One region of the Shewanella sp. 3_MG-2023 genome, then DNA from elsewhere that is predicted to be linked to it. Evidence: predicted binding sites of a transcription regulator. Region 1 holds the regulator's gene; each other region holds the start of a gene.
What was found. The regulator LexA, encoded in region 1, represses DNA repair genes until DNA is damaged. The targets are predictions, from matches to a motif close to TACTGTATNNNNATACAGTA.
Positions count from the first base shown of each region.

Region 1 (11,014 bases):
AGCCATTTATTTACTAATCTATGGTCGTAAACTCAGTAACTAGGTTTACAAAGTCACTCATAAACACTAAAAAAGGCGCTTAAGGCGCCTTTTTATCTATAAAGCCACAAGCTGAATATAAGCTTGTTAGCTTGGTTCACTGAGTACGCCTTGCTTTTCTCGTGCCAGTTGCATCATCCTTAAAAGACCCCAAACCATAATACAACCTCCGACTCCAACCATAGCAAACAGCAGTATTGGATTCGCCAGCATCGGATAAGCAGCAGTATCAAAACCTGCAAACAAGCCATATAAACCCGCCGCCATTAATAACGTGCCAGGAAAATCAATGACTGCCACCATGGTCATTTTCTTTTGAATTACCGCGAGTTTTTCGTCCTTTGTGAGTGTCATAAGTCTTCCTTGATTAGATTTACAGTTTAACTTTCAAGCAATTATTCTACTTCAGACGCTACCTCGGTCAATGCAATAATTGAAAAAGTGCCGCCTTGGGGATCATCAATCACCGCAAAACGACCCACATCCGGAATATCCGTAGGCGGGACACAAATTCGCCCGCCTAGAGCTTCGGCATCTTGAGCCATAGCATCACAATCTTGCACACTAAAATACAGCATCCAATGGGGCGGGGTATCACCCCACTCGGACGTCATTTGCATCATACCGCCAATGGCTTGCTTATCCACCAGCCATTGCACGTAATCAGCTATGCCCATTGAAGACATATCAAGGCTGTTAGTCTCAAAGCCAAGCGCTTGGGTATAAAAATCGGTTGATGTGGCCAGATCGCGGCACATATATTCAACCCAGCACAAAGTATTGGGCTCAAATGAGCGCTTAATGCCGATATGGTTAATGGCCTGCCAGATTGAAAATCGTGCGCCATCAGGATCTTGGCACACAGCTATAATCCCTGAATCACCAACAGAGTGAGGGCCTGCAATAATTTGTCCACCCGCAAGCCTAATGGCTTTAATTGTCGCCTCAACATCATCAACGGCAAAATAAAGCTGCCAATGGGTTGGCAAACTCTCCATCTCTTTGGGCATTTGATACATAGCCGCAATGTCATCACCCGCTAACTGCAACATAGTGTAATGACCCTCAGGCATGGGCATATCATCAGCCTGCCACTGAAATAGGCTTTGGTAGAATGCTTTCGCGGCATACCAATCATGACTGGCAAGTTCGACCCAACAAGGTTGCCCTTGTTTATAGTGTGACACCTTCATACACCTCACCCTGCTGTTGATAATGACTTATAAGAATAAAGGTTTAAGCTGAACCTAAATGACAACACTCTTTAAGTTAAGACACTTTTAAAGCTAAAGTCGAGTTGGCAATAATGGTTGGTTATTCGTATAAAAAATGACATTTAAATAATAAATACAACTTAAAATCATAGCCTTATATAGACAACAATATCAGCAAGCCATGGCTAGTCACTATCGGTCACAAGTCGTAAATTACACACACCTTTAGTCAAAATGCTAACAGTCACATCCTTACTTGCTAGAAAACGCCCATAAAAAAGCCCTTTTCAAAGGGCTTTTTGGAGGTCATTTCGGTGTTTAAACACCACTTTATCTAGCTAAAGTATTATTTATAAACTGGCAGTAACTCAGCCATCGCCAACAAATGACATGCGCCGGTGATGACACCGAATGCAATAATCACCACAATCAATGGCGTACCACCTGGGACTCTAAAGCTCTTCTCATCAGGGAACATTTTGCGCGATTTGTATGCCATCATGGCTGGCACTATCGCCGCCCAAATGGTCGCCGCTAATGCCGCAAAGCCAATGGCAATCAAGAAACCATTAGGGAATAACAAACCTAATACTGTCGGCGGGATAAAGGTGATCGCAGCTGTTTTAATGCGGCCATTATTGCTTTCTTCAAAGCCAAATAAGTCAGCTAGATAATCAAACAAGCCTAAGGTCACCCCTAAGAATGATGACGCCACAGCAAGATTAGCAAACAAGGTCAACATGGTATTAAGCCATTTACTCGCCATCACATCTGACAGAGCGCCCACTAACACACCCATATTGCCGCCCTGGGCAATAATGTCGCTGAACTGACTACGGGGAATGTTGCCCATGGTTGCCACTAACCAACAGCTGTAAATAACTAAGGCGATAAACGTACCAATAAAGATGGCTTTTAAAATCACTTTAGGTTGTTTGCCGTAATACTTAACTAGGCTTGGCACATTGCCGTGGTAACCAAAACTGGCCAGCCCAAAAGGTAGCGCCGCTAAAATATAAGGCGAGAAACTCGCCTCACCATCTGGCATTAATAATTTTGCGCTATCAATATCAATCAGCAGATTTCCGATGGCGAGAAAAAAGGTAATTAACATCCCGCCAATCATAATGGTGGTAATGCGATCAACCGCTTTGGTACTGATGATCACCACTGCAGCAAGTACGACGGCAAACACTAACCCTGCGATCGGTTGAGGTAAGTTAATCCCCATCCCCGCAAGGGTGTGATTAACAATCGAGCCACCACCACTGATGTAAGCATAGGTCAGGATGTACAACACGAAAGCAATAGATAACCCGTTAATAATCCGCCAAAACTGGCCTAAGGTTACCTTAGTTAAGGTGTCAAAACTGTCACCGGGTTTAAAATGCAAATTGGTTTCAAGTAGCATCAGACCTGACACCAGCATACAAAACCAAATACCAATTAACATGACTAATGAATAGCCAAACCACATGCCTGCACTGACCACAGGCAAAGAAAACATACCAGCACCGACTGTGGTACCGGCGATGATCATAGCACCGCCCAATAAGGATTTATTTTGCGGTTGAGATTGTGTCGAACTCATAAAATTAGTTATTACCCATGTTCCATTGTGACACTATCAACAATGGTTTTTCGAACAGATAAACGCAGCATACCATTGGCATGATCACGTATTCGGATGACTTCAAATTGATTATCGTTAGCGGATAAATACCCTAATTCTTTTAATTTCACACTCAAATTATTGTAGAGCTTTTTATCATAAAACTCAGGCGCAGTAATTCCATGTAAAGCACCTAAACGCTGAGCCAATAAATGGCTGGCGCTTTCTAAATCAGAACGCTCAATTTCTGGTTTGTAAGCCAGTAAATTAAAGATAATCGCGTAACGCTGTAGGGTCTCACTGACCGTGGCGGACAATAACATTAACTGAGTGACATTACTTTGATTGACTTCAAAGTGATCGCTACCGGAAATTAGCTTTTGTTCAACAAACAAATCAAGCACTTGATCCACATAGGCACTTAAATCTTCAATGCCCATAAACAGCTCAGCTTTCAATAATGGGTAAAAATCATTAACAATTTGCTGGATTTTTTCTCGGCTAAATTCTTCATATTGCACCAAGCAACTGGCGATTAATGAAGGCACTGCCATTAGATGAATTATGTTATTGCGATAATAGCTCATCGCAATCACTGAGCTATCTTCAATTGCGATAATTTCGCCGATGGCATCTGTGGTTGAGGTAAATTTATTCAGCGACAAACATTGCTCAACTAGGTCATGAGCTGAGCCCTCAGCCACCGACGCATACTCAGTATAAGGAACATCCTTTAAGATTTTCAGGTAGAGGTCTAGCTGGGTTTCAAGCTCACTGCGCTGCAGGGCGTTTTGCTCTGAAGCCAGCAGCGCCATACTTGCTAATGTCACCGAACTCGCTGCGGCGGCGCCATTGATGTTAGTCATCACTTTATTGGCCAATACATTTACTGCTGGCGTTAACCATGATGGCTTTTGATCCGGATCTTGAGCAATTTCTTCACGCCAATTTGGCGATTGTTGATTTAAAAATTGCTGCACATTGATTGGCTCGCCAAAGTTAACGTAACCTTGGCCAAAGTTGCCTAATTTACGCAGCGCACCAAAGACCTGCCACACTGATTCTTTTTGCTTTTTCTTACCGCTTAACTCTTTATGATAGGTGGACACTTCCATCACATGATCATAACCAAGATAAACTGGCACTAAGGTTACTGGGCGTTCAATGCCCCGCAGTACACAGTTAACTGTCATCGCTAACATGCCGGTCTTAGGCGCTAATAAACGACCGGTACGAGAACGACCACCTTCGGTGAAGTATTCAACCGAATAGCCTTTAGCAAATAACTGATCTAAATACTCACGAAACACTGCGGTATAAAGTTTATTACCGTTAAAGCTACGACGAATAAAGAAAGCACCACCACGGCGGAACATAGGGCCTGCTGGCCAAAAGTTTAAATTAATACCGGCGGCAATATGCGGCGGCACCATGCCTTGGTAATACAAAATATACGACAGCAGTAGGTAATCCATGTGGCTACGATGGCAAGGCACATAGACAATTTCATGACCATCATGATGCAGCTTACGCACTTTTTCAGCGCTTTTAATGCTAATACCGCTGTATAACTTATTCCACAACCAAGTAAGAAAGCGCTCAGCAATACGCACTAAGCTGTCTGAGTAATCCGCTGCAATTTCATCTAAATACTGAATAGCTTTTTCGCGGGCTTTGTCTTCAGGAATTTTTTTATTAAGCGCTTCTTCTTTTATCGCTTGAGCAATGGCATCAGACTTTAATAATGAGTTGAACATTGCCTGACGATTTGGCAGTTGTGGGCCTGTCATCACTTTACGTTGGCGTCTAAAGTGCACTCGCGCCACACGGATAAGTTTATGCGCAATACTGACATCAGTGCCGTGTTCATCAGCCATATAACGTAGCGACATAGCATTTGAGAATTGAATAAAGCTATGGCGACCTAAGAACAAAATCATCAACCATTTACGTAACCAGGTCGGGTTTTCACGCTCAAATACGGCTGCGGTCATGGTGTCATCTTCTTTACCAGGGATACGTCCCCAATACAGACTCACTGGCACCAATTGAATATCAAGTTGATCATTTTTTTTATGTAAGGCTAATAAGCTGGTGAAGTTATCAACAAATTTTTCGCCACTTAAACGCTTGCCAAATAGAGGCTTACGACCTTCAATACACACAATTCTAGGGGTATTTAAGCCATCAACGTCTAGTCGCTCATAAGGGCTCGGTAAGCCATATTTGGCGGTCACTTCATTTAATGCCGCAATATCACTGAGTGATTCTGTCTTCATCACATAGACCACTGGTTTATCTGGGTCTAAGTTCAGATCGGCAAAGGGATCTTCAGGCACAACAACCGTGTGCACCATCAGTTTTTGAATCCAACGTAATGATTTTGCTATGATTGAGTCAGGTTTTAACATGAGTGTTCGCATATTCAACATCAATTAATTGGCCATAGAATACCAGATAATGGTTCAGTTTCACTAACAAGGGTCTATACAGAGAATATTTGTTCAGTAAAAATAGCCATATCCGAATAACAACCAACCTATTTTCAATCAACACTACTGTATAAATATACTGTTTAAACAAACGATGTGAGAAATAGCCAATTTCATCGGTTTAAAAAGCTGACTTACCTTCATTAACTAAATAATTAAATTACAGATACTTAACCGTGCCCCCATATATAGCCAACAAGAATTAGATGATAATAGTTAAATTAATTTGGTTAATACTTGCGCGACCACCGATACTGTATATAATGACAGTCACTGTATAAAAAAACAGGAATCAATATGAGACCTTTAACGCCACGCCAAGCTGAAATATTAGAGCTAATTAAATGTAATATCGCCGAAACAGGTATGCCGCCAACTCGTGCAGAAATTGCAACTCGATTAGGCTTCAAAAGCGCCAATGCCGCTGAAGAACACTTAAAAGCACTGGCAAAAAAAGGCTGTATTGAAATTATTCCTGGTACCTCTCGCGGGATCCGCATGGTGCAGGTGGAGGAGGAAGTTGAAGCAGGCTTACCACTTATCGGCCAAGTTGCTGCAGGTGAACCTATCCTTGCTCAAGAGCATGTTGAACAGTATTTCCAAGTTGACCCAGAAATGTTTAAGCCCAATGCTAATTTCTTACTACGCGTTCGAGGCGACAGTATGAAAGACATTGGTATTTTAGAGGGCGACTTATTAGCAGTGCATAAAATGCAAACTGCCACCAATGGTCAAGTTGTAGTGGCACGTCTTGAAGACGATGTAACCGTGAAAAGATTTGAAAAGAAAGGCAATATTATTTATTTACATGCTGAAAATGCAGAATATGAGCCGATTAAAGTTGATTTAAGTTGCCAAAACCTAACGATTGAAGGGCTTGCTGTTGGCGTTATTCGTAATGGAGGTTGGTTATGAACACATTAATAGGCAATGCACCGCGTCACCCTGGATTATGGGTAGATATGGCATCTGATCCCTTACCCACTAAACAAGGGATTGAAACCAAGCGCACCCAAAACCAAGGCTTAACTGAATTGACTCAATTATGCAGTCAGTTAGCCATTTTAAGTCAGCAAGGCCGTTGGATTGTACTGATTAATCCGCCGCATATCGGTTATAAGCAAATTCTTGCTAATGCCAATGTTCGTATGGACAGAGTATTGTTAGTTCACACCAAAGATGAAGTCGAAACCCTGTGGGCGATGGAAAAAGCGCTCACTAACGGTACTTCAAGTGCAGTAATTACTTGGACACCACCATTAGATGCCCGCGACAATCGCCGCATTCAATTGGTTGCCAAAAATGCCTTAGCCCAAGGGCTTATCATTGAAGATGTAAATACTCACTTACCTGAAGGCGACCCATTAACGCAAACTTTAGCAGTACCGACTCGGGTAAACCTTACCTCGTTTCACTAGTAAAATATGACTAAAAAAGCCCTTCACTACGCTGAGGGGCTTTTTTTTGCACTTTTTTCAGCAAATTAGATGATAAAGTGATCTTGATCAATATTTAATCTCCAAGTAATGTAGTTAACAAGGTAGTAACAATTTATCGTACTGCCGAGAATAAATGTCAAAAAGATACAAACGCTATTAAAAGATTGAGCTGGTACCGTGCGGTATAGAAAGCCTTGAATGTAAAGCGTCAAATATAATTGATAAGTTCAGTATTAGGTACAAGTGTGGCACCGTAACGTAATAACATAATTGAGTTTTCAAGCTCAAAGCCACCGTGTACTTTGAAATGATCAAACTTTTTCGGGTATGAAAAGTTTGCATAGAGCAGAGTATTACTGTGTGGCTTTTCTTTGTAATTGCAATTCGCAATTAGCAGAGGAGTAGTCTTGTGAAGCGATTGTTGTACGGATTAATGGTGGCGTTGCTTGCAACCCCACTCACAGCGGCAGAGATGCCCTTAAACATGACTCAAGGTGTAACAGAGATCAGTGGCCAGGTTTACGACCTGCATATGATTATTTTGTATATCTGTTGCGCCATTGGTGTCGTGGTCTTTGGGATCATGATTTATTCCATGATCTATCACAGAAAATCTAAGGGTGCAGTTGCAGCCGACTTTCATGACAGTACCAAGGTTGAAATAGCTTGGACAGTATTGCCATTTCTAATCCTAATTGGCATGGCAATCCCAGCAACAAAAACGCTGATTGCTATGGAAGATCCCAGCGATGCTGAACTGACAGTCAAAGTGACGGGCTCTCAATGGAAATGGCATTACAGCTATTTCAATGAAGATGTCGAGTTTTTCAGTTTATTATCTACCCCAGCAGACCAAATTACTGGCACCGCAGATAAAACCGACACCTATCTTTTAGAGGTCGATAAGCCGCTGGTTTTACCAATAAATCGTAAAGTACGTTTTTTAATGACCTCGGATGACGTTATCCACTCTTGGTGGGTACCAGCATTTGCCGTTAAAAAAGATGCAAATCCTGGTTTCATCAATGAAGCTTGGACTAAAATCGATAAAATAGGTACTTATCGAGGCCAATGTGCCGAACTATGCGGTAAAGATCATGGCTTTATGCCTATTGTTGTTGAAGCCGTCTCAGAAGCAGACTTTGACCAATGGCTAATCGACCAAAAGCAATTTGCTGTCGATGCTAAAGCCGCTGCACAAGCCTCACTGAGCCAAACCCTTAGCTATGACGAGTTAATGGCCCAAGGCGAACAAATCTACATGGGTCGCTGCGCGGCTTGCCACCAACCTAATGGTGCTGGTTTACCTGGCGTCTTCCCTTCCCTAATTGGCAGTCCAATGATTAAAGGCCCAGTGTCTGGTCATATCGATATTGTCGTTAATGGTAAGCCTGGCACTGCGATGCAAGCGTTTGCCAAGCAGCTAACGGCAACTGAAATTGCTGCAGTAGTCACTTATGAGCGTAATGCTTGGGGTAATGACTCTGGCGATACCGTGCAAGCGGCTGATGTGAGTGGCAATGGGACAAATTCTAGCGCTACACCAACCACTGCTGACGCTCCTAGTGCAGGCACTTCTATCGCAGACACGTCAACGCCTGTGACTTTACCAGCAAGCTTACCTACAGCTGAACAACTTGAAGACACTGCAACACAAGCTGTGACTGAAGCGGCAACACAAGCAGCAGAAGTTAAAGCTGTGGTATTGGATGACTTGACGATGGATGAGTTAATGACCATGGGCGAGCAAGTCTATATGACTAGCTGCGCTGCATGTCACCAAGCTGCTGGTACTGGCTTACCTGGCGCGTTCCCTTCATTAGTAGGCAGCCCACTCATCGTCGGTCCAGTGACGGATCATCTTAATATTGTCATCAATGGTAAACCTGGCACGGCAATGCAAGCATTTAACTCGCTACTTACGCCACAACAGCTTGCTGCAGTGGTGACTTATGAGCGAAATGCCTGGGGTAATAACTCTGGCGATGCAGTTCAGGCTGCTGATGTTGTTGGTCACGGAAAGTAAGGGATTAAAATGAGCACAATTACACAAGATTCACCAGCCGCTCACGACGATCACCATGATGACCATCATCATGGGGCGCCAAAAGGCATTATGCGCTGGGTTTTAACCACTAACCATAAAGATATTGGTTCAATGTATCTGTGGTTTAGTTTCATTATGTTTTTAACCGGCGGCGCAATGGCCATGGTCATTCGTGCTGAGTTATTCCAACCCGGTTTACAGTTAGTTGAACCTAACTTTTTTAACCAAATGACCACAGTCCATGGCTTGATTATGGTATTTGGCGCAGTCATGCCAGCCTTTACCGGCTTAGCTAACTGGCTCATTCCAATGATGATTGGTGCGCCAGATATGGCACTACCGCGGATGAATAACTGGAGCTTTTGGATTTTACCTTTCGCGTTTGCGATTCTACTTAGCTCGCTATTTATGGAAGGTGGAGGCCCCAACTTTGGCTGGACTTTCTATGCACCACTGTCAACAACCTATAGCCCTGATAGCACAGCATTATTTGTGTTCTCAGTTCACATTATGGGCATAAGCTCGATCATGGGTGCTATTAACGTGGTGGTGACCATTGTTAATATGCGTGCTCCGGGTATGACTTGGATGAAGCTGCCATTGTTCGTCTGGACTTGGCTGATTACCGCCTTCTTGCTAATAGCAGTGATGCCGGTATTGGCAGGTGTAGTAACCATGGTACTGACTGATAAATACTTTGCCACCAGCTTCTTTGATGCTGCTGGCGGCGGCGACCCTGTGATGTTCCAGCATATTTTCTGGTTCTTTGGCCACCCCGAAGTCTACATCATGATTTTACCTTCATTCGGGATTATCTCGGCCATTATTCCCACCTTTAGCCGTAAAAAGCTTTTCGGTTATGCCTCCATGGTATACGCCACCTCAAGTATTGCGATTTTGTCCTTCCTAGTTTGGGCGCATCACATGTTCACCACCGGGATGCCAGTATTTGCAGAGCTATTCTTCATGTACTGCACCATGTTAATCGCAGTGCCTACTGGGGTGAAAGTGTTTAACTGGGTTGCAACTATGTGGCGCGGCTCAATCACCTTCGAAACCCCGATGCTGTTCGCCATTGCATTCATCATCTTATTCACCATCGGTGGCTTCTCTGGCTTGATGCTAGCGATAACCCCAGCGGATTTCCAATACCATGATACTTACTTTGTGGTAGCGCATTTTCATTATGTACTGGTGACTGGCGCAGTATTTTCCATTATGGCTGCAGCATATTACTGGCTACCGAAATGGACAGGATACATGTATAGCGAAACATTAGGTCGTTGGCATTTCTGGTGCAGTGTTATTTCAGTGAATGTACTGTTTTTCCCAATGCACTTTTTAGGCTTAGCAGGCATGCCACGTCGTATTCCAGACTATGCAATTCAGTTTGCTGACGTAAACCAAATTGTCTCTATTGGTGGTTTTGCCTTTGGTTTATCACAACTGATTTTCCTCGCTGTGGTACTGAAATGTATCAAGGGCGGCGAAAAAGCTGCGGATAAGCCATGGGAAGGTGCTGAAGGGTTAGAGTGGACTATTGCCAGTCCTGCGCCTTATCACTCATTTACCACCCCACCAGAGGTTAAATGATATGAGCCAGCCAACAAAATCAAACCGTAATTTACTTATTGGCCTAGTACTGGGTTCAATAGGTATGTTCGGCTTTGGTTTTGCGCTAGTGCCTTTGTATGACGTGCTTTGCGATGCCTTGGGGATTAATGGAAAAACCCAAAGTACTGCCAGCAGTTATGAGGCTGTGGTGATTGATAAAGACCGTACTGTAACCATTGAGTTTATTGCCCAAGTACAAAGCAATATGCCGTGGGAGTTTGTGCCAAAAGTGAACCGCATGCAGGTTCACCCCGGCGAACTCACACGTACTGCGTTTTTAGCGAAAAACTTATCTTCAAATAACCTCGTAGGCCAAGCAATACCCTCGGTATCGCCAGGCCAAGGCGCGGCTTATTTTAATAAGACCGAGTGCTTTTGCTTCAATCAGCAACCCCTAGCAGCAATGGCCGATGCTGAATTACCGTTAATTTTTTACGTGGATGCGGATTTACCTGAATCCATTAACACTTTGACTCTCTCTTATACCCTCTATGATATTACAGACAAGCAGACTGCAGCCATAGAGCAAGGAGCAGCAAGATGACAACAAAACATGA
Region 1 is NZ_JAUOSH010000004.1:134,224-145,237, forward strand. Features, by position in the region: gene Q4591_RS03765 (efflux RND transporter permease subunit) at 1-43, shown strand, start outside; gene Q4591_RS03770 (hypothetical protein) at 127-393, opposite strand; gene Q4591_RS03775 (VOC family protein) at 435-1,232, opposite strand; gene mtr (tryptophan permease) at 1,600-2,844, opposite strand; gene plsB (glycerol-3-phosphate 1-O-acyltransferase PlsB) at 2,856-5,276, opposite strand; gene lexA (transcriptional repressor LexA) at 5,655-6,272, shown strand; gene Q4591_RS03795 (cell division inhibitor SulA) at 6,269-6,775, shown strand; gene coxB (cytochrome c oxidase subunit II) at 7,206-8,822, shown strand; gene ctaD (cytochrome c oxidase subunit I) at 8,832-10,436, shown strand; gene Q4591_RS03810 (cytochrome c oxidase assembly protein) at 10,438-11,001, shown strand; gene Q4591_RS03815 (cytochrome c oxidase subunit 3) at 10,998-11,014, shown strand, end outside.

Region 2 (11,014 bases), on a different contig from region 1:
AGCGGATAATCCGACTACTGCTTCATCATCTTCATTAGTCGCAAAAACCTTAAGCGTTGGGTTATCACCTTCATACGTTACTGAAAGGACTTCAAGCTTAAGTTGTTGGATAGCTTCAGCTGGTTCGCCGCCTGGAAGGCCTGGGATACCATCTTTACCATCATCTCCGTCACTACCACAGCCTGTTAAGGCAACTGAAAAGCTAGCAGCAAGGAGTAAAGCAATTTTTGTATGTTTTGTGTTCATCATATTTTCCCTAAAGAGGTAATACATTGAACTTATTGGCAGTATTTTCTGCGAAGAAGCCACTATCATCACTAGTGTTTTCCTGTTCTCAATTAAGTCAATGTTGGAAAATGTATTCCTAGTAACTAGATTACTGCACCTAAGCAAAAAAATCTTTAAAGCTTAGGTGATTATGTGACCCTGTTCTAAGTATTCCTAAAGTGGTATTTAGAAATAAAAAGAGGAGACATCGTCTCCTCTTATATTAACGATTACTTATAGTTAACTGGATGTATGCTATCAACACCAAAAGCTTTACCTTCAGCATGACAGGTTGCACAGGTTTCAGAACCTGGGACATAAGTACCTTCAGGATCATTTGCTGCACCACCTTCACTACGAATGTGAGAAACTAATGACTCTTTAACACCATGACAACTAATACACGTTGCTGCGATTGGAGAAAACTCTACACGCCCTAGCTCGGCATCAGTAGTTTGTGTCGCTGGCACGCCAGCTGTATCCATACTTAACTGACCTTTGTCATGACAGGTTGCACAATTACCATAATACTCAGGGAAGGTAATTCTATCCTCTCCACCAGTTCCTTGACCCTCACGCTTGTTGGCATGTAAAGAGTGAATGCGAACTTTAAAGTCAATGTGTTCAACTATTGATTTACTACTAGAGTAAGTGGCGTTATGGCACATTTGACATTCCGCTTCAAAATTGGTGTAAGAACCACCATGAGGGATTTTGTTGCCGCCAAACTTAGATAAGAACTTGCCATCATGACAGTTGGCACAAGTCTCGTTGCTAACCACTTGGCGACGTGCTTCTACGTTTTCATCACCAACTAGATTGAACGGGACTATGTCACCAACAAGCGTTGCAGCGCTGACAGCTTCATCTGAACCTGTTCCGCAAATTACACCTTGTAAGCTATCACGGTCAACGCACATTTTAGTTGTGATAACAGCTGTTGATGGTGTTGTTGTGTCAATTGTTAGGTTAATATCGGCGATTGTGTAAGTGAATACATTATCAGCAGCCTGAGTAGGCGCTGTAGCTAATAAATCAACTCTTTGGTAACCCTGTTCAAAATCATCAGTATTACCAAAACCTAACATAATTCGGCTATGCGTTAATCGGCCATCTGCATCAGGGCTAGTTACACTTTCTTCGTTGGTGTCTTCAATATTAACTGCAAACGTTAGTTCTTGAGCAGCAGAATCATAGCTAACACTATTTGCAATCAATGTTGCAGAATAGCTATCTTGAGCATTTTGTTTTGCTACTGCATCAGTAAAGTGATGTGCTGCACCAGCCATTCCTTCATCAGCATGACAAGTAGAACAGTCAGTAGTTTCGATATATTTACCGTGCATATCAGCTTTTATTTGAGCAGGATCTGTTGAGTCACTATGACACGAACCACATGCTAGTGCCGTGTGATGCTTAAAATTAGCTGCATCAACAGGGCTGTTGTCGCTATTTTCAATGTGACATGCTTGACAGTCATATAAATCAGCAGGGAAGGTCACTTCACTGTAATCATGAACACTGCCATTGTAACCAGCAACTAAATAGTCACTTTTATGGATTTTATGTGCCATGTAAGCAAAATCTAAAGAAGCGCCAGTTTCTGGATCTGCAGAGTAATTGTTATGACAAACTTGACAATTTTCTAGTGCAATTCGTTTACCGTCATGCATTGCTAATTTAGGTGCCCTAGCATGTCCGTAATTGTCACTATGACAACGAAGACAAGACTCTTCTAAGTTATTAACAGTGCGAGTTTCTTCTGGGCTTACTTGCTCACCAGTGATAGGAGAGAAATCAAAGTGAGTGTTAACGAGTTTATCTGCACTGCCTTCAGCTCTTAATTCCATCGTGATACGGTGAGTAAGAGTTTCGTCATAGGCTAAATCTAGCCCTTCTATGGCGTCGATACTGTTTAAGTTAACTTGGAATGTATAAGTGTATTGACCAACAACATTACCGGCGGTTAGACATTCTTGTTTACAGCTTCTTTCCACCGAAGCTTGAATTTGAGTACCTGCTTTATCTTCAAATCCCGGCGGAATATATTCAGCAACAGGTTCAACTACATTGTTAATATAGCTAACCCATTGTGGGGTTTTGTAACCTTTGCCACCCTGTGGGACAAGTTTAGCAATACCCATACCTAGGCTATCGACATTGTCATAAGTGGTAAGATCTGTAATGGGAGTACCATTAGCATCACCAAGTTCAAAATGAACGCTGATTGCACCATCAAGAATTTCTGTTGACGTGATATCAACTTGAAGACTTTTAGCCTTATTGATCGTGAGACCGACTACTCCATCTTCACCATCTTCACCGTCTTTGCCATCACTGCCACAGCCAGTCAATGCAAAAGCTAATAGCCCTGCACTGAATACCGCTTTAGCAGTCGTATTTAAATTAAATTTATTCATCATTTTTCCCTGCAAGAGATTTATTTTCACTCGACTTTTCATCATAAAATCGTGCGTATGGATAATATCCAAACTTATTCGAAATAAGCTGTACTATTTTAACCACTTGTAAACTATACCGCCGTGATTAAGATCTTACTATTCCGAAAGGAGTACTTCTAAATTCTGCAATTTACAACTCGTTGTTTTTAAGTTGTTAAACTGTCGATAATCAGTAGTTGCTCTCTGTGGGTGTTTTTTGTTGATTGACGCTAAAAACCCAGTTTGGTATCCAATTTCAGTAAGCTCTGATATCTGCAATGATTTTGGTAATGTATTATTCACTACTAAATAGATTGCTAAAATTGCCATTACTAATAATAAGTGATTTATGTGAAAGATGGGTTAAAACCTGAGCAAATTGTGTGTTTTTTGATGATTAAAGACTGATTTTGGTTAAAAGTGTGATCGTGATCTTATTGTGGTTGATGTGCATTATCACTTGGTCAAATAATTTTGCTGAGTGCGAGGTTTTGGCAGTTAATTTTAGCTGACAAGTTGCTGTATATTGTGTTGTGTATTGGTAAGCTCGAATTGAATTGGCACTTTGCAGGTGCTGTATACTTAAATCAGTTAAATAATGAGCTAATTTAACCGGGATCGAGTAAAGCTTGTGCAGTCGAGCGCTTTGTTGATAAAAGTGAGCGAATTTAACTTGAACATGGTCAGTGCTTAGGGGATAATCCTGTTGTTCTCGTTAAGCAGGACTAATTTTAGATGTTTAAGATAATTAGATATTTAAGGTTATTAGCTTAATTAGAAATCAATGGTGACCTTAGGGTCCCCCCGCAATGATAACTTGTGAACTCGGCCAGGCCTGGAAGGGAGCAACCGCAGCAAGTGACTCGTGTGCCGGGGTGTGGCTCTAGGGGAACCTCCAATACTCCTAGTATTTCTTTCAAAAACTCTCTAAACACCTTACTTTACTTAAAATAACGTTTTTTATCAGCGTTTATGTTGAGTGTTTCTTTAGTAAACCAACCTAGCCATTTAAAATTTTTGCGCATTAGATGTTTGGCATTTTCTTGATAGCAGGCTCTTTAGCTGCGCTTTCTGCATCTTCCACTAACTTTTTATGAAGGTTGGCTTTTAAAAACTGTCGTGACTTTTCAAGTGCGCTATGGATCTCGTTTTTCATCTGTTGCAGTTCTGCATAATCTTCAAAAAAATAAGTATCAACGAGGTGTCTTATGTAGCGAACTGGAAGTTGATTTAAGGTAACGCAGCATAAATCAGCTAAATACTCCTCTGGTAGCTCTTCGAGTAAGCCTTCGTCTCTTAATATTTCCATTAAAAGCACTTCATAGTAATTACGAATATCAACTTGCATCCTTGACTCCCTATAGAATGAAATTTAACTTGTTTATCTGATTATCATTAGTGTGCTACCAGATTGCCTTGGCTGCAATAAAAAGTTGGCTATGTCTTTGAGTTAGTGCTTGCTCGTTGCGGCTGTAACCGCCTCCGATCACCGCTGCAATCGGGATTTCTGCCTGCTTAGCTTGCTGTAAAATAAATGTATCTCGGGCCAATATGCCTTTGGTTGATATGTCTAAATAGCCTAAATCATCATCTTGGTGAATATCAACGCCGGCATCGTAAAGGATAAGATCTGGCTGATGGATGCTTATAAGGTATGGGATCACTTGTTTGATAACCGATAAGTATTCATCGTCGAGAGTGTGTTTATCAAATTCTATATCGTGATGGGAGCGTTGCTTTCTAAATGGGAAGTTTTTTTGGCAATGAAGCGAGCAAGTTATTATGTTGTCTTGGGTTTGAGACAATGCCGCAGTGCCATCGCCTTGATGTACGTCACAATCGATAATAAGCACTTTCGTGGCTTTTTGCTTAATAAGCATTTGCTTGGCTGCAATCATTAAATCGTTAAAGACACAGAAACCACTGCCAAAGTCATAATGAGCATGATGATAGCCACCACTTAAATGTAGGGCAATACCATGGTCAATTGCCAAATTAGCGCTTAGCACTGTGCCATTGACCGCGTGAAGGGTGCGGTTAACCAGTGATTCGCTCCAAGGAAAACCGATACGGCGCAGCACTTTATTAGTAAGGGTGTTATTGATAAAGCCATCAACATAGTCACTTTGATGGGTTTGTTTTAACACTTTAATATCGATGGGGCTTGGCTGATGAAAATCTTGCGGGATAGCGAGACCTTGTTCAAGTAAATATTGCTGTAAACGTTGATATTTACTGGTAGGAAACCGATGCTTTTTAGGTAACGCCAGCTTGGAGTAGCTGGCGTGATAAACGAGTGGAATAGTCATTAAAGCTGTTTAATAGCCCAACTCATGAACTCTTTGCGTGTTTGCTCATCAGCTTGTAACCACCAATATTGCAGCATTTGCTCAGGATGAGTTGCCGCTTTATCTGTTACAGCCGATGTCGTTGCGGAAGCTGTCGCAGTTTGAGTCACAGGTGTGCTAGCAACTACTGCGGTCGAGGTCACGGCCGCTGTTGTGGCAGTTGCAGTGTTTACTGCGGCTGGAGCGACATTGCTACTGGTTGCAGAAGCTGCTAATGCGTCAATATCATCACCTTTATTACTGCCAAATAACCCGCCTAAAAATGAACCTTCTTCAAAATCGGTTTGGGTAATTGTGTAATCGACTTTGCCATTATCTTGGCGTGAGATAATCACTTGGGGATCTTTAGCAAAGCTTTTAGGGCGTTTTACAAATTCTCCGTCTGCGGGCTTAAGAAAATACTCATGATCGCCATCGACTATAATAGTGACAATAAAAGGCGCTGATTTTATAAAGCTTTGGCTATCGCTGAAGTCATCTTCAATCATATCGTGGTAACGGATGGCTATTTTATGGGAGCCATTACTAAGGTCTAGATCTGATTTATGGGTAAACTTATTGGTATCAATTTCTTTGCCATCCAATGCTAAATACTCAAACGACATTGGAATGGTTAAATTTGCCGCTAAAGCTGATGTTGATGTAGCTAAAGCAAGTAAAGTGGCACTTAGCGTTCGGGTAAAATTCATTGTTGCTCCTTAACGATTTAAATTTCTATTAGGTCGTTCAAACATCTGGATTCTTTCCTCTATATAACTAATTGCTTGACGACATTTTCCTAAGCGTCGATGTAGAGAGAGAATTTCATTTTGTAATCTGATTTTGTCAGTACTATGACAGTTTGCAAGTGCAGATTCCATTTCTGCTATTTTTTGTTCAAAGGTTGTAGCCCAATTCAAATGTTTGTTCAGCTCTTGATAAATTTGGTGGCTGTTTTTCATTACATTACTGGCTATCCAGCCAAAGCCACTGTCTGAATGTTGTTGCTGTTGTTTTTTTGCATAGCGTGCACGGCTATTGTCACGTTTTTGCTTTTCAGTATTCACATTCAGGTTGGTGGTCACTAAGGCTCGTCTTAATGCGGTAAAGCGATCTTGAATGCGCTGGCAGCTAAGCTCAATGATTCTGACATCAAGTTTGAAAGAAAGTTGCTTTTCTAATTGCTGAATGTCTTTTTTTAATTGGGCAATACAAGGGCTTAATTGGGCACCTTGTTGAATAAATAATTGTGAATTAAATCGTTCAATATCTTGCAGCATTTTCTTTTGTTGCGCAGGTAATTGCTGATCGTGATGTAAGGCATCTTGTTCTAATGAACTGAGCTGCTGTTTTAATTGGTAAATGAGTTGGTTGGTGTTTCTCATAGCCAAGCCGTCCAAGCTAAATGTGCTGCAATGGATAATACAGTAATGATAAATAGCGGTTTGATAAAGGGAATACCAAATCTTATAGCAGATTTAGCCCCAATAAATGATCCCGCCATCATACAAACACCGATCCACAAACCTAATATCCAATCCACTTCGCCTAATAAGGCAAAAATGACTAATGCGGTAACATTACTCACTGAGGTCATTAGCCTTGCTAAGGCGCAGCTGTTTAATAATGGCAGCTTATGCAGCCTGATGCTGGATACTGTCCAAAATGCGCCAATACCGGGGCCTGCAAAACCATCATAAGCACCTAAGGTCATTCCTTGCACTATTTGTTTGTTTTGAGATGGCAACCCGGTGGGTTGATTGATGATAGTTTCGCCCATCGCTTTGGGACTTATAAGGGTGTAGATTGCAATCCCGATAATGATCAGCGGTAAGATTTTTTCGAGCCAAGCAGCATCAATAAAATAAACTAAAAAACTGCCGATGATGGCACCTATAAAGGTCGTCAAAAATGCAGCCCGCCAGAAGGAAGGTTTAATGAGTTGTTGTTTGTAGTAGGTATAACCTGCAGTAATAGAGCCGAAACAGGCTGCGAGCTTATTGGTACCCAATGCTAAATGGGGTGGAACGCCCATCGTTAGCAGTGCAGGGATAGAAAGCAAACCGCCACCGCCAACAACGGCATCTATAAAACCTGCAACAACACCAATTATCGCCAGAATGACCCAATGACTAGGGTCTAACAAAAATTCCAAAAAAATACCTATTCAATAACTTTACGAAATGGCGGTAGGGCATCGAGTAATGATTTACCGTAACGCTTGGTAATTAGGCGGCGGTCTAAAATAGTCACTCGGCCATAATCGTCTTCTTTGCGCAGTAATCTACCACAACTTTGGATTAATTTACGTGACGCATCTGGAATGGTTAATTGTAGGAAAGGGTTGCCACCTTTGCTTTTTATATATTCCGCATGTGCTTGTTCAACTGGTGATGTCGGCACTGCAAAGGGCAGTTTGGTGACAATCAGGTTGGTAAGGTAATCCCCAGGTAAATCTAATCCTTCTGAAAAACTGCCTGTGCCAAAGATAATACTGGCTTTTCCGGCATCACAACGGGCTTTATGTTGAGTTAGCACCTGTTGTCTTGGCATAGTTCCTTGAACAAATAACTGCTCTTTAGGCATTTTACCAATAATTTGATCTGTCACCTTTTCCATTTGCCAATAAGAGGCAAACAGCACCAATGTTGCCATTTCATCTTCAACTAATGCCAATATCTGCTCTGCAAGCTCATCGGTAAAGGCTTCATCTGTAGGCTCATTCTTCATTTGAGGAATAAATAATGTGGCATTATTTTGATAATCAAATGGCGATAGTAACGCCAAAAAGCGGCTGCCATCATTTAATGATAACCCGACTTGATGGGCAAAATGATTAAAATTATTCAGCGCCCGCAGTGTTGCGCTGCACAATACAACACCTGCGGCTTTTTGCCACAGCATAGATTCGAGCATGAAACCCACTTCAATAGGAGACGCACAAAATAAATAATCCTGTTGTTTACCTGTGATCAGTTCAGCCCAGCGCGCCATGGGCGCACCTTTTTTTGAGTCTTCTTTAGCGAGCATTTTCCATAATTTATGCAAGTTTTCTAAACGCTGGGAAATAAAGCCTGCTTCTGAAAGCACTGTTTCTGATTGATGTTTAGGTAACTCACCATCTTTTATCGCTTCACTTAAAACGGTTTGAATTTTATTAAATTGCTTTAATGCAGAATTCGATGCTGAAGCTAAGTTTTCGGCCTGTATGAGTAATGACTCTGGTAATTTGCCATTTTCAAATCTTAAACGGGTTTCTGGGTTGGCAAAGAGCTGCGGCTGGGTATCACAAAAATGTGCCACTTGATTAAGCTGGCTAACCAGCTCATTAATGTGATCTAGCATCGCTTGCACTGGTGCAATAATATGAGTGGTTTTTAATTGGTTTTGTAATTTAGAGCAGGTTTTACCTGCCTTTTCTAGCCAATCAGCTGTGCCGCGAAGACTTGCTTGGGCGCTGGAGAAATCTCTGGCAACTGTTGGCAGATGATGCGCCTCATCGATGACATAAAACATCTCTTCAGGCTCTGGTAAAATAACGCCGCCGCCCAGTTCTAAGTCGGCAAATAACAAACTGTGGTTAACAATGAGTACGTCCCAGGTTTCGACATCTTCACGGGCTTTATGAAAAGGGCAGTTATGATGATTGGATAACTGACGATGGCAGCTGTGTTTATCACAGCATATTTGCTGCCATAAAAAGTCAGGAACAGGTTGCTCTAAAGTGTCGATTTCACCGTTCCACTTTTTATCTTGGTAATCTTTATGGATTTTTTTGAGTTGGTCAATCTGGCTTTGATCAGGCTTTGTCTGCCACATCGCCATTTGTGAGGTGTCTTCGGGGCCGATCATGGCTTCAAGCTTTGCTAAGCAAACATAGCGCTGACGGCCTTTGACTAAACCAAATTTAAAGTCTACCCCAGACTGTTGCAAAAAGAAGGGTAAATCTTTATGCAGTAATTGCTCTTGTAATGCTACGGTTGCCGTTGCTATACAGACTTTTTTCTTGCTGGCAATGGCTAACGGAATCGTGCCAAGAATATAGGATAAGGATTTACCAATACCGGTGCCGGCTTCACAAACCATAATGCGACGGTGTTTGTCATATTCACCGGCCAGTGTTTTAGATATTTCAGCCACCATATAGTTTTGCTCACGGCGAGAGCGAAAATTTGGCATTGCCGCCGCGATATCTTTATAGATAGTGCGGATCTGACTTTTGACTTTATCCGTTAACATGAGTGACCTATTCGCATTCTTTGCTTACTGTTTATGTGTACGCTGTTATATGCTGTACATAATAACAGTGAATTGAACTGCACGAAATATTTAATCGAGCCAAAAACTATGACATCAAGCGTAAATAAGATGACTTCTATCAAGGGGCGAGTGTTGACGCGGCATTCAGCTTTTCGTGATGGTCAACTTATACTGCAATATTATTTAAAAACCGCAACTGGACCTGTACTGATTGAAGTTAACGGGGCTGAAGTGGTGTGTTTTTGTCGTCAAATAGATATACCAAAGCTAACCGGGCATATTCACCAAGGTTGCAGAATAGAAACTGTTGCGCTTAAAAACTTTAACCATGAAGCTATCGCTTGTATTTACTTAAAATCAGCTAGTGTTCAACGGCAATTATTGCGTATTGCTAATGACATGGGTATTGAAATTTATGAAGCTGATATAAGGGTCGAGCAACGATTCTTAATCGAACGCTTTATTGCTTTTGATGTGGAGTTTATCGCTCAAGAAAAATCACCCACAGGGAAATTACCTGTTTTCGTTTCAACTAAAGCGAGAAAGAGTGCAACTGATATCAAGCTATCAATGATTTCATTAGATTTTGAATGTAGCCCGAGTGGCGAGTTATATTCAGTTGGCTTATATGGTGAAGATTACCAATTAGTCATTATGGTGGGGCAGCCTCAAGATTCAGCAAGCTATATCCAGTGGGTGGCGGACGAAGTTGAGCTCATTAAGCGCTTAATTGTTTGGTTTGCTGAATATGATCCAGATGTCATTATTGGCTGGGCGGTCGTCACTTTTGATTTGTCACTATTGTATAAACGTTGTCAGTTACATTCTATACCTTTAACAATAGGCCGAGGCGAAACGTTACTAAGCTGGAAGGTTGAAGATAAGCATCGCCCTGAAACCTTATCCTTGCCTGGCCGAGTGGTATTAGATGGCATCGATTGGATTAAAGCGGCTTTTTATCATTTTGAACGCTATTCATTAGAGCATGTGTCGCAACAATTACTAAATGAAGGCAAGGCTATTGATCATGTAGATAATCGTGGCCAAGAAATTTGTCATTTGTTTGCCCATGATAAACCCGCGTTGGCGTTTTATAATATTACCGATTGCCGCCTAGTATGGGATATTTTTGATAAAACCCAGTTACTGGCATTTGCCATTGAACGGGCCAAACTAACCGGCTTAGAATTTGGCCGCGTTGGTGCATCCGTTGCTGCTTTCAATAATTTGTATTTACCGCACTTACATCGAAGCGGTTTTGTTGCCCCTGCTCACCCAGCAAGCGATGGGCTTGAATCTCCTGGTGGATATGTGATGGATTCTATCCCGGGTTTTTACAAAGATGTTTTAGTGTTGGACTTTAAAAGCCTCTATCCATCAATTATTAGAACGTTTTTGATTGATCCCAAAGGCTTGGTTGTAGGTGAACAAGAGTCTAACGACGTGACTGTACCAGGGTTTCTCAATGCCCGATTTAGCAGAGACAAGCCAATATTACCAGAGCTTATCGCAACACTCGCGCAGCAGCGCGAGCAAGCCAAAAAACTTAACAACCAACCTCTGTCTCAAGCCATTAAAATAATCATGAACTCTTTATATGGCGTATTGGGTTCTCGAGGCTGCGTATTCCATGATGCCAAGCTTGCAAGCTCAATTACTATGCGTGGTCATCAAATCATGAAGCAAACAAAAGCTTGGATTGAAGAGTTGGGTTACAAG
Region 2 is NZ_JAUOSH010000007.1:44,332-55,345, forward strand. Features, by position in the region: gene Q4591_RS05675 (OmcA/MtrC family decaheme c-type cytochrome) at 1-249, opposite strand, end outside; gene Q4591_RS05680 (OmcA/MtrC family decaheme c-type cytochrome) at 498-2,690, opposite strand; RNA gene ffs (signal recognition particle sRNA small type) at 3,502-3,598, shown strand; gene Q4591_RS05690 (late competence development ComFB family protein) at 3,733-4,056, opposite strand; gene Q4591_RS05695 (histone deacetylase) at 4,112-5,017, opposite strand; gene Q4591_RS05700 (DUF2057 domain-containing protein) at 5,017-5,745, opposite strand; gene Q4591_RS05705 (primosomal replication protein) at 5,755-6,420, opposite strand; gene Q4591_RS05710 (TSUP family transporter) at 6,417-7,190, opposite strand; gene dinG (ATP-dependent DNA helicase DinG) at 7,199-9,274, opposite strand; gene Q4591_RS05720 (DNA polymerase II) at 9,404-11,014, shown strand, end outside.
Region 2: a site for LexA is predicted at 9,325-9,344, ahead of dinG (ATP-dependent DNA helicase DinG). Genes of this name have one in related genera too.

Region 3 (11,014 bases), on a different contig from region 1:
AAAGCCCTAGCGGCAGAGTTAACCAAAATTGCTAATGTGTTAGTCGTGGCGCCTGATAGGAATTGTTCAGCAGCCAGTAATTCTTTGACCTTGACTAATCCATTAAGAATTAATAACTTAGAAAATGGCGCTATTGCTGTCAATGGCACACCGTCAGATTGTGTCCATTTAGCCATTAGAGAATTATGTCCAGTAGAGCCTGATATTGTGGTGTCAGGCATTAATGCTGGGGCGAATATGGGTGATGATACCCTGTACTCAGGTACGGTAGCCGCAGCAATGGAAGGACGCTTTTTAGGCCTACCTGCGATAGCGGTATCATTAGTGGGCAAAGAATTACGTCATTACGATAGTGCAGCAATCTATGCCGCTAAAATAGTGCAAGGTTTACTTGAGCATCCTATTAATAACGATCAAATATTAAATGTAAATGTGCCCGATTTACCGCTAGAACAAATCAAAGGCATGAGAATTACTCGCTTAGGCTCAAGACATAAAGCTGAAGGCATGATCAAAACTCAAGATCCTGCAGGAAGAGATATATATTGGCTTGGGCCTCCGGGCAAAGAACAAGATGCTAGCGCTGATACAGACTTTGGTACAGTTGAACAAGGTTATGTTTCAATTACTCCGCTAACGGTCGACTTAACTGCGTATGATCAGCTTGCTGACTTAGAAAACTGGATTAATAAACTATGAGCCAGGTAGCTTCAACTGTTGCCCTTAATTTAGCCAAAAAACTGCATGAAGCAGGGATCCGTAATCACACTGTGTTGCAGGCGGTATCAAATACCCCAAGGGAGTTATTTCTCGATGGGGCATTAGCCCATAAAGCTTACGAGAATACCGCTTTACCTATTGGGCAAGGCCAAACTATCTCTCAGCCTTATATTGTCGCTAGAATGACGGAGTTATTACTACAACATAACCCTGCTAGAGTGCTTGAAATTGGTACTGGTTCAGGTTACCAGGCAGCGATTTTAGCGCAACTGGTACCTCAGCTTTGCACAATTGAGCGGATCAAGGCGCTACAAATTCAAGCGAGACAACGTTTAAAGCGCTTAGATTTACATAATGTGTCTTTTAAATATGGTGACGGTTGGAAAGGTTGGACCAATAAAGGCCCATTTGATGCCATTATGGTAACAGCAGCTGCAGCATCGGTACCTGAAGCATTATTGGCGCAACTGGCTGAAGACGGCGTGCTAGTGATCCCTGTTGGCGAAGACTCGCAGCAGTTATTAAAAATCACTCGTAAACAAAATGAGTTTCAATCACAAATTATCGAAGCGGTTAAGTTTGTACCGTTAATCAATGGCGACTTAGCTTAACAGTGATGCAAGGGCGATATTTCAAAAGTATGATGGAGACAATGTTGAAGTGTCGTAATTGGCCTTGGGTTACAATTTTACTGCTGTTTATTTCAGGGTGTAGCTTTCAAGCTCACAACCCTGCACCCGTTACGAGTATTTCGAGTAATGCTGGTCAAAAATTTAATAAAGGCTCTATTACCTCTGGCAGTTACAAGGTAAAACGCGGTGATACTCTTTACTCAATTTCATGGGGCGCTGGGCAAGATTTTAATAAAATCGCTCAATATAATGGCTTAAAAGCACCTTATACCATCTATCCAGGACAAACATTAAAACTCACCAAGCCACAGCGCACTAAGCCTGCAGCCAAGCCTGCACCAAAACCGGTCGCTGTAGCGAACACCAAGTCAAAGCCTGCTAATAAAACGGTTGCAAAACAAACTTCAGCACAAAAAAAGCCAGCGACAACGACAAATCAAAATAGTACAAAAAAAGAGCTTGATCACAAAGCTAAGCCTGCGTATTCTGTAAAAACTACCCAAGACAAAACGGTTCAAATAGCGAAAAAATCTGTTTCAACCTTGCCAGATAAAGTAAGTCAGTGGAACTGGCCGACAAAAGGTAAGATTGTAGGTTATTTCTCTAGTACTCAGCAGGGCAATCAAGGCATAAAAATCGCTGGTTCCAGAGGCGATATTATCAAGGCTGCAGCTGATGGAAGAGTTGTTTATGCAGGTAATGCACTTCGGGGCTATGGCAATTTGGTCATTATTAAACACAATGATGATTATTTAAGTGCTTATGCTCATGCAGATGCAATATTGGTCAAAGAAAAGCAATATGTAAATGCTGGACAGACAGTTGCGAAAATGGGTAGTACAGGGACTAATCAGGTGATGTTGCATTTTGAAATTCGTCTCCATGGTAAGTCAGTAAACCCATTAAATTATTTACCTAAACGTTAACTGTTTAGTTCACATTAAAACGGAGGATACGCGCACGAAAATAACTTAATTTTTATCCGGTTTGGGAGAGCACCATATGAGCCAGAAACAAAATACTGCGGTAGCAGAAGAGCTTATGGATTTAGCTAAACAACCACAAGAGATTGCGCTGAAGGAGGCAAAAAATGCCAAGCCAGCACAGCAATCCGACATTGACCAACAAGTTCAAGATGATCTTCAGAAGAATCTTGACGCCACTCAACTATATTTAGGTGAGATCGGTTTTTCCCCTTTGCTTAGTGCAGAAGAAGAAGTCTTCTTTTCACGTAAAGCACTCAAAGGCTGCGAGAAGTCTCGTAACCGCATGATAGAAAGTAATCTAAGATTGGTCGTAAAAATTGCCAGAAGGTATAACAACCGAGGATTAGCATTACTGGATCTTATCGAAGAAGGTAATCTAGGGCTTATTCGAGCAGTCGAAAAGTTTGATCCGGAAAGAGGGTTTCGTTTTTCAACCTACGCGACTTGGTGGATTAGACAAACCATCGAAAGAGCGATCATGAATCAAACTCGGACCATTCGTTTGCCTATTCATGTGGTTAAAGAGCTTAATGTATACTTGCGAACGGCAAGACAGCTTGCGCAAAAACTTGATCATGAGCCGACGGCAGAAGAAATCGCAGACAAATTAGATGTCTCTACTAGCGATGTCAGTCGAATGCTAAAACTAAACGAAAAAATCACCTCTGTAGATACCCCACTAGGCGGGGATAACGATAAAGCATTGTTAGATGTTATTGCAGATGATGATTCAGTTGGACCAGATTATAAAGTACAGGATGAAGACTTATCTAATTCAATTGTCGGTTGGTTAAATGAGCTAAATACTAAGCAAAGAGAAGTATTAGCACGACGTTTTGGTTTATTAGGTTATGAACCATCGACGTTAGAAAACGTAGGGGCTGAAATTGGCTTAACACGGGAACGTGTGCGTCAAATTCAAGTCGAAGCGTTAAAGCGTTTGAAAGATGTATTAGGGGCACAAGGCCTATCAGTCGAAGCGTTATTTAGAAATTAACGCCAACCTTTTAAGCGATTAATTTACGCTTAGGGTTATTTACCTTTGAGGACACGAGTTGTCCTTTTTTGTTGGCTTTTTTTTACTCACTTTTATAGAGCCTGAGCATTATGATAGTTAATGAAGCTAGGTTCTAAGTATTAGTTATGAGTACTTAATCATTATAATTGTAATGAATGAGCCGTTTTAAATAGCCCATTCAGATTTTACACTGAGCACAATTGCGCTCATCATTTACAAGTTTGATAGCCTTTTTAGTCCATAAAGCATATCAATTGCTTGTTTAGAGCAGTAATCATCAGGATTGACTTTAGGTTCTAAGTGTTAGTTAAGGGGACTAATTATTGTAATGAATGGGCCGTGATAAACAGCCCATTCAGATTTTACACTGAGCACAATTGCGCTCATCATTTACAAGTTTGATAGCCTTTTTAGTTCATAAAGCATATCAATTGCTTGTTTAGAGCAGTAATCATCAGGATTGACTTTAGGTTCTAAGTGTTAGTTAAATTGTAGTGAATGGGCTGTGATAAACAGCCCATTCAGATGTTACACTGAGCACAATTGCGCTCATCACTTACAAGTTTGATAGCCTTTTTAGTTCATAAAGCATATCAAGTGCTTGTTTAGGGCTGTAATCATCAGGATTGATTTGACTGAGTTTTTCAGTCGCAGCATTCGCTTCAGCTTCAGGGATAGATAAATTTAATGCTTCTTGAATTGGCATTTGCTGGCTATTGGCCAAATCTCTACTTTCTAGCATATGCAGTTTTTGTTTAGCCGCTTTGATCACATGGGCTGGAACACCCGCTAAAGAGGCCACCTGTAAACCATAGCTCTTACTTGCCGCGCCATCTTGCACTGCATGCATAAAGGCAATAGTGTCACCATGTTCGATAGCATCTAAGTGCACATTCGCTGCTGATGGGATCTGTTCCGGCAATTGAGTCAGTTCAAAGTAATGGGTGGCAAATAGCGTTAATGCCGCCACTTTTTCGGCTAAGTATTCTGCCGCTGACCAGGCTAAAGATAAACCATCATAGGTTGAGGTGCCGCGGCCAATTTCATCCATTAACACTAAACTTTTGGCCGTTGCGTTATGTAAAATATTGGCGGTTTCAGTCATTTCTACCATGAAGGTTGAGCGCCCTGATGCTAAATCATCGGAAGCACCAATACGGGTAAATATTCTATCTATTGGACCTATCACTGCTTTTTGTGCCGGAACAAAGCTGCCGATATGTGCCATTAAGGTGATTAATGCCACTTGGCGCATGTAAGTCGATTTACCGCCCATATTAGGGCCAGTAACCACTAGCATTCTTCTTGAAGGTGCTAATTGCACCGGGTTGGCAATGAATGGACTTTGGCTGACTAGCTCTACTACCGGATGGCGACCAGCTTCAATATGAATACCAATCTCGTGAGTGATTTGCGGGCAATTATAGCCAAGGGTTTCAGCTCGTTCGGCGAAATTACTTAATACATCCAACTCTGCTGCGGACTGAGCAAATAGCTGTAACTCATGTAGTTTCGGTAGTAATAAATCAAACAGTTCTTCCCATAGTTTTTTCTCAATGGCCAACGCCTTGCCCTGACTTGAAAGTACTTTTTCTTCGTACTCTTTAAGTTCTGGGGTGATATAACGTTCAGTATTTTTTAAGGTTTGACGGCGTTGATAGCTTAACGGCACTTGATCAGATTGTAGGCGGCTGACTTCAATATAATAACCGTGCACACGGTTATAGCCGACTTTAAGGGAATTAATGCCTGTTTGCTCTTTTTCTCGCAGCTCCATTTGCACTAAATAGTCATTAGCGCCTTCACTTAAACCGCGCCACTCATCAAGCTCGGCGTTATAGCCAGTTTTAATGACTCCACCATCACGAATAAGCATGGGTGGATTATCAACAATCGCTGAGGCTAAAAGCTGTTGCTGCTCAGGGAATTCTCCTAGTTTTCGCGCCAGAGTCTTCAGTTCATCTTGCTGACAATGGCTTAAGGTTTGCTGGATTTCAGGCAGCAATTCTAATGCTTGGCGTAAACGGGCAAAATCACGTGGTCGTGCACTTCTTATGGCAAGCCTTGCCATAATGCGCTCGATATCACCTAAAGCTTTCAGTTGTTGGTGTAAGTCGGCATACAAACCGCTATCAATTAGCTCGGCAACCGCTTGTTGGCGCTGATGAATATGCTGCTGGTTTCTTAATGGTTGGTGGATCCAGCGTTGCAGCATTCGACTGCCCATAGGTGTTGCCGTCTTATCTAGCACCCAAGCAAGTGTATTGTCACGCTGGCCCGACAGGTTCAAAGTTAATTCAAGGTTGCGTCTGGTCGCAGCATCTAAAATGATAGTATCAGCTTGATTAAAAAGGGTAATGCTATTGATGTGCGGCAAAGCTGTCTTTTGGGTGTCTTTGACATATTGCATTAAGCAGCCAGCAGCTTGCAGTGATAAGCGAGCATCTGTAATGCCAAAGCCATGTAAATCTTTCGTGCCAAATTGCTCCAGCAATAGCTGTATGCTGGTATCGTAATCAAATTCCCATTCTGGGCGGCGACGAATACCTTTAATGTTTTCAATTAAATGCACATCGACTAAGTCTTCGCTGTAAAGTAGCTCTGCAGGGCTGGTGCGTTGTAATTCAGCTTCTAATGTCTCAGCGTTTTCTAATTCGACTACCACGAAACGCCCTGATGACACATCTAAAGTTGAGTAGCCGAAACCATTTTTACCTTGATAAACCGCAGCTAACAGATTGTCTTGACGCTCTTGCAGTAAGGCTTCATCAGTTAAGGTGCCAGGCGTTACTATACGGACAACTTTGCGCTCAACCGGACCTTTACTTGTAGCAGGATCGCCAATTTGTTCACAAATAGCTGCTGATTGACCAATTTGGACTAATTTAGCCAAATAGCCTTCAACAGAGTGGTAGGGAATACCTGCCATAGGGATGGCATTACCACCACTTTTGCCTCTAGCGGTCAACGAAATTCCTAAAAATTCAGAAGCAAGTTTGGCATCTTCATAAAATAATTCATAAAAATCTCCCATACGATAAAACAACAACATATCGGGATGCTGCGCTTTAAGCGTCAAATATTGGCGCATCATCGGAGTGTGCTTTTCTAAATTTGGATTTTCAATTGCTGTCATTAATTTGTTGCTCTAAATATGGCTTGGGGATCGGAAAAAAGACCAATACTAATCGGCGCTCATCTTAGCAATAATTGATTTGAATCCCAATAGAGTTACTCATTTAGCGCGGTTCTGAACTGCTATTATCGAGTTGAAAGAGTATAACTATTGGCTTATTTGTCAGATGGTTAACATATTGAAACCACTGTATACAGTAGTCTTTATATACAGTGGTGTAGAAGTTTTAATTATATTTTTACTTATAAGGTATTGATATTGATATTGAAAAACCTTGTTTATTAGTGGTTTTGCAATTTTTTTTTGAGTAACTATTGATACTGTATGATTATACAGTATACTGAGCTCATATTAAGAAACAGACAAATTTATTCGTTATCAATCTCGCCAATGAGATGAGTTCGCTTAGAGGGATAATCACAATGAAAGCAGATCCAAATAAAGAGAAAGCACTGAATGCCGTGTTAGGTCAAATTGAGAAGCAATTTGGTAAAGGTTCAATCATGAAGTTGGGCGCAGACCGCACAATGGATGTTGAAACCATTTCTACTGGCTCACTTTCATTGGATGTTGCCTTGGGTGCTGGTGGTTTACCTATGGGGCGAATCGTAGAAATCTACGGTCCTGAGTCATCAGGTAAAACAACCTTAACCTTAGAAGTGATTGCAGCAGCACAGCGTCAAGGTAAAACCTGCGCGTTTATCGATGCTGAGCATGCTCTTGATCCTATCTATGCTAAAAACCTTGGTGTTGATATTGATAACCTACTTTGTTCGCAACCAGATACGGGTGAACAAGCACTAGAGATTTGTGATGCCTTAACTCGCTCAGGCGCCGTTGATGTGATCATTGTCGATTCAGTGGCGGCATTAACACCAAAAGCTGAAATTGAAGGTGAAATTGGTGACTCACACATGGGCCTTGCTGCTCGTATGATGAGCCAAGCAATGCGTAAACTTGCTGGTAACCTTAAGCAATCAAACACGCTATTGATTTTCATTAACCAAATTCGTATGAAAATTGGTGTGATGTTCGGTAACCCAGAAACTACAACAGGTGGTAATGCACTTAAGTTTTACGCCTCAGTGCGTTTGGATATTCGCCGTACAGGTGCAATCAAAGATGGCGATCAGGTGGTTGGTAACGAAACCCGAGTTAAAGTGGTTAAAAACAAAATTGCAGCGCCATTTAGGCAAGCTGAATTCCAAATCTTGTACGGTAAGGGTATTAACCGTACTGGTGAGCTAGTTGATTTAGGTGTGGCGCATAAGCTTGTTGAAAAAGCTGGTGCTTGGTATAGCTACAAAGGCGGCAAGATTGGTCAAGGCCGTGCAAATGCCGGTAAGTACCTAATTGAAAACCCTGCTGCGGCTGAAGAGATCGAAACTGCATTACGTGAATTATTGCTTAGTAAAGATAAAGAAAAAGATGCCGCCCCTGCTAAACCCGATGAAAACATCGATTTAGAAACCGGTGAAGTGTTTTAAGCCTTTGCTAGGTATTAGTAGTTAGAATTATTAAATCGCGGTGAGCTATATGCTCGCCGCTTTTTTTTATCCAATTTTGCTCAGTATGTAACTCATATCTGTCAGAGGCTATATTTTGCTGTTACGCTAATGAAGCTTAACAGCGCCTATCAATTAGCATTATAGCCACTCTTGTTAGCCGTTTTGTTAGCTGTTTTAGTTGCGGTAATTTTTTGATTACCCATAAATATGGCTATATTGCACAATCAATCAAATATTCGATGATCAAAATCGTTAAATTCCAGCCTAAAATAGCCAATCTATTGCCCTAGAATGTCGCACCTATAGTTTGTTTAAGTATATAATGTTGGCAATTTAGCGCTGACTAACAGCTTCCTGATAAATACGATTTATCCATTTTAGGGCGATTTCATGTTTCAAACTACCGCAGAACTAAGAAGTGCTTTCCTAGAGTTTTTTCGTCACAACGAACATCAAGTTGTCGATAGTAGCTCTTTAGTACCTCACAATGACCCAACTTTACTATTCACCAATGCCGGTATGAATCAGTTTAAAGACTGTTTTTTAGGTCAAGAAAAGCGTAGCTATACCCGAGCGACAACATCGCAACGCTGTGTACGTGCTGGTGGTAAACATAACGACCTTGATAATGTAGGTTACACCGCTCGTCACCATACCTTCTTTGAAATGTTAGGTAACTTCAGTTTTGGTGATTACTTCAAAGAAGAAGCCATTAGCTATGCATGGCGCTTTTTAACTGAAACATTAAAGCTTCCAACCGAGCGTTTATGCGTCACCATCTATGAAACTGATGATGAAGCGTTTGATATCTGGACTAACAAAATTGGTGTCGCCCCTGAAAATATTATCCGCATTGGTGATAATAAAGGTGCACCTTATGCGTCTGATAACTTCTGGCAAATGGGTGACACAGGTCCTTGTGGCCCATGTTCTGAAATATTTTATGATCATGGCGAGCATATCTGGGGCGGTCGCCCTGGTACTCCAGAAGAAGATGGCGATCGTTTCATTGAAATCTGGAATATCGTATTCATGCAATACAACCGTCAAGCTGACGGCGAAATGAAGCCATTACCAAAACCTTCTGTTGATACTGGTATGGGTATTGAGCGTATTGCTGCGATTATGCAAGGCGTACATTCAAACTATGAAATCGATATTTTCAAACAGCTTATTGCTAAAACGGCTGAAATCATTGGTGTCCAAGATTTAGAAAATAAATCTTTACGGGTTATTGCCGATCATATTCGCTCTTGTGCATTTTTAATTGCTGACGGTGTAATGCCGTCAAATGAAGGCCGCGGCTATGTACTACGCCGTATTATTCGCCGCGCAGTGCGTCATGGTAACAAGCTTGGCGCGACAGATACCTTCTTCTACAAATTAGTGCCAACATTAATTGAAGTGATGGGCGATGCAGCTAAAGGCCTTGTTGATGCTAAAGCAATTGTTGAAAAGTCTTTAAAAGCCGAAGAAGAGCAGTTTGCTAGAACGCTAGAGCGTGGCCTAGGTATTTTAGATGCAGCCCTTAATGCACTTGAAGCTAATATTTTAGATGGTGAAACAGCATTTAAACTTTATGACACCTATGGCTTCCCTGTCGACTTAACCGCGGATGTATGTCGTGAGCGTGATATCACCGTTGATGAAGCAGGATTTGAAGCGGCAATGGCTGAGCAGCGCAGCCGAGCACAAGCGGCTGGCAATTTTGGCACTGATTACAATGCAGGCCTTAAAATTGAAGGTGAAACCGAGTTTTGCGGTTATAGCGAGCTAAATGGTCAAGGTAAAATTACAGCTATATATGTAGAAGGTAATGCAGTTGATTCATTAACGGCAGATCAAGAAGCGGTCATTGTATTAGATAATACGCCGTTTTACGCTGAGTCTGGCGGTCAAGTTGGCGACAAAGGCCATTTAACAGTTAATGATGCTAATTTTGCTGTGACCGATACTCAAATTTTTGGTCAAGCTTTCGGTCATCAAGGCAAGTTAGTTGCTGGTGTTTTAAATGTTGGTGATAGCGTTAGCGCTGAAGTCGATAAAAAACTTCGTCATCGTACTCAGCTTAACCATTCAGTGACCCATTTATTACATGCAGCACTACGTAATGTACTGGGTAGCCATGTAAATCAAAAAGGGTCATTAGTTAACCCTGAGCGTTTACGTTTTGACTTTGCTCACTTTGAAGCGGTCACCGCAGCAGAACTTAAGCAAGTTGAAGACATGGTTAATACTCAAATTCGTCGTAACCATGAATTAAAAACTGCGGTTATGGGGATTGATGAAGCCAAAGAGCAGGGCGCAATGGCGTTGTTTGGCGAAAAGTATGACAGCGAAGTGCGTGTGGTTACCATGGGTGACTTCTCTATCGAGCTTTGTGGTGGTACTCATGTTGGCCGTACTGGTGATATTGGTTTATTCAAAATCACTTCAGAAGGTGGTATTGCAGCAGGTATTCGCCGTATTGAAGCGGTAACGGGTGCCGCAGCAATGGCTTATGTTGCTGAGCAGCAATCTCAACTTGAACAAGCGGCAAGTTTGCTTAAGTCAGATTCAGCCTCTGTTGTAGCGAAATTAAAAGCACAGCTTGATAAAGTAAAATCCCTTGAGAAAGAAATGTCGCAGCTAAAAGATAAGTTAGCTGCAGCAGCCAGTGCCGATATTGCTGGTGAAGCTGTTGAGATGAACGGCATCAAGGTATTAGTTAAAAAGCTTGAAGGTGTGGACCCTAAATCTTTACGAGGCTTGCAAGATGAGCTGAAGCAAAAGTTACCGTCATCAATTATCGTGCTCGGTATTGCTGGCGATGCAAAGGTTAACTTGATTGCTGGTGTGAGCAAAGATCTTGTCGGTAAGGTTAAAGCTGGTGAACTTGTGGCTATGGTAGCACAGCAGGTTGGCGGTAAAGGTGGTGGGCGCCCTGATATGGCCCAAGCTGGCGGAACACAACCAGAGAACTTAGATGCAGCATTAGCCTTAGTTCAACCATGGCTCAGCGAACGTTTAGGCTA
Region 3 is NZ_JAUOSH010000008.1:924-11,937, reverse strand. Features, by position in the region: gene surE (5'/3'-nucleotidase SurE) at 1-699, shown strand, start outside; gene Q4591_RS06225 (protein-L-isoaspartate(D-aspartate) O-methyltransferase) at 696-1,331, shown strand; gene Q4591_RS06220 (peptidoglycan DD-metalloendopeptidase family protein) at 1,373-2,278, shown strand; gene rpoS (RNA polymerase sigma factor RpoS) at 2,355-3,335, shown strand; gene mutS (DNA mismatch repair protein MutS) at 3,913-6,492, opposite strand; gene recA (recombinase RecA) at 6,915-7,979, shown strand; gene alaS (alanine--tRNA ligase) at 8,391-11,014, shown strand, end outside.
Region 3: a site for LexA is predicted at 6,811-6,830, ahead of recA (recombinase RecA). Genes of this name have one in related genera too.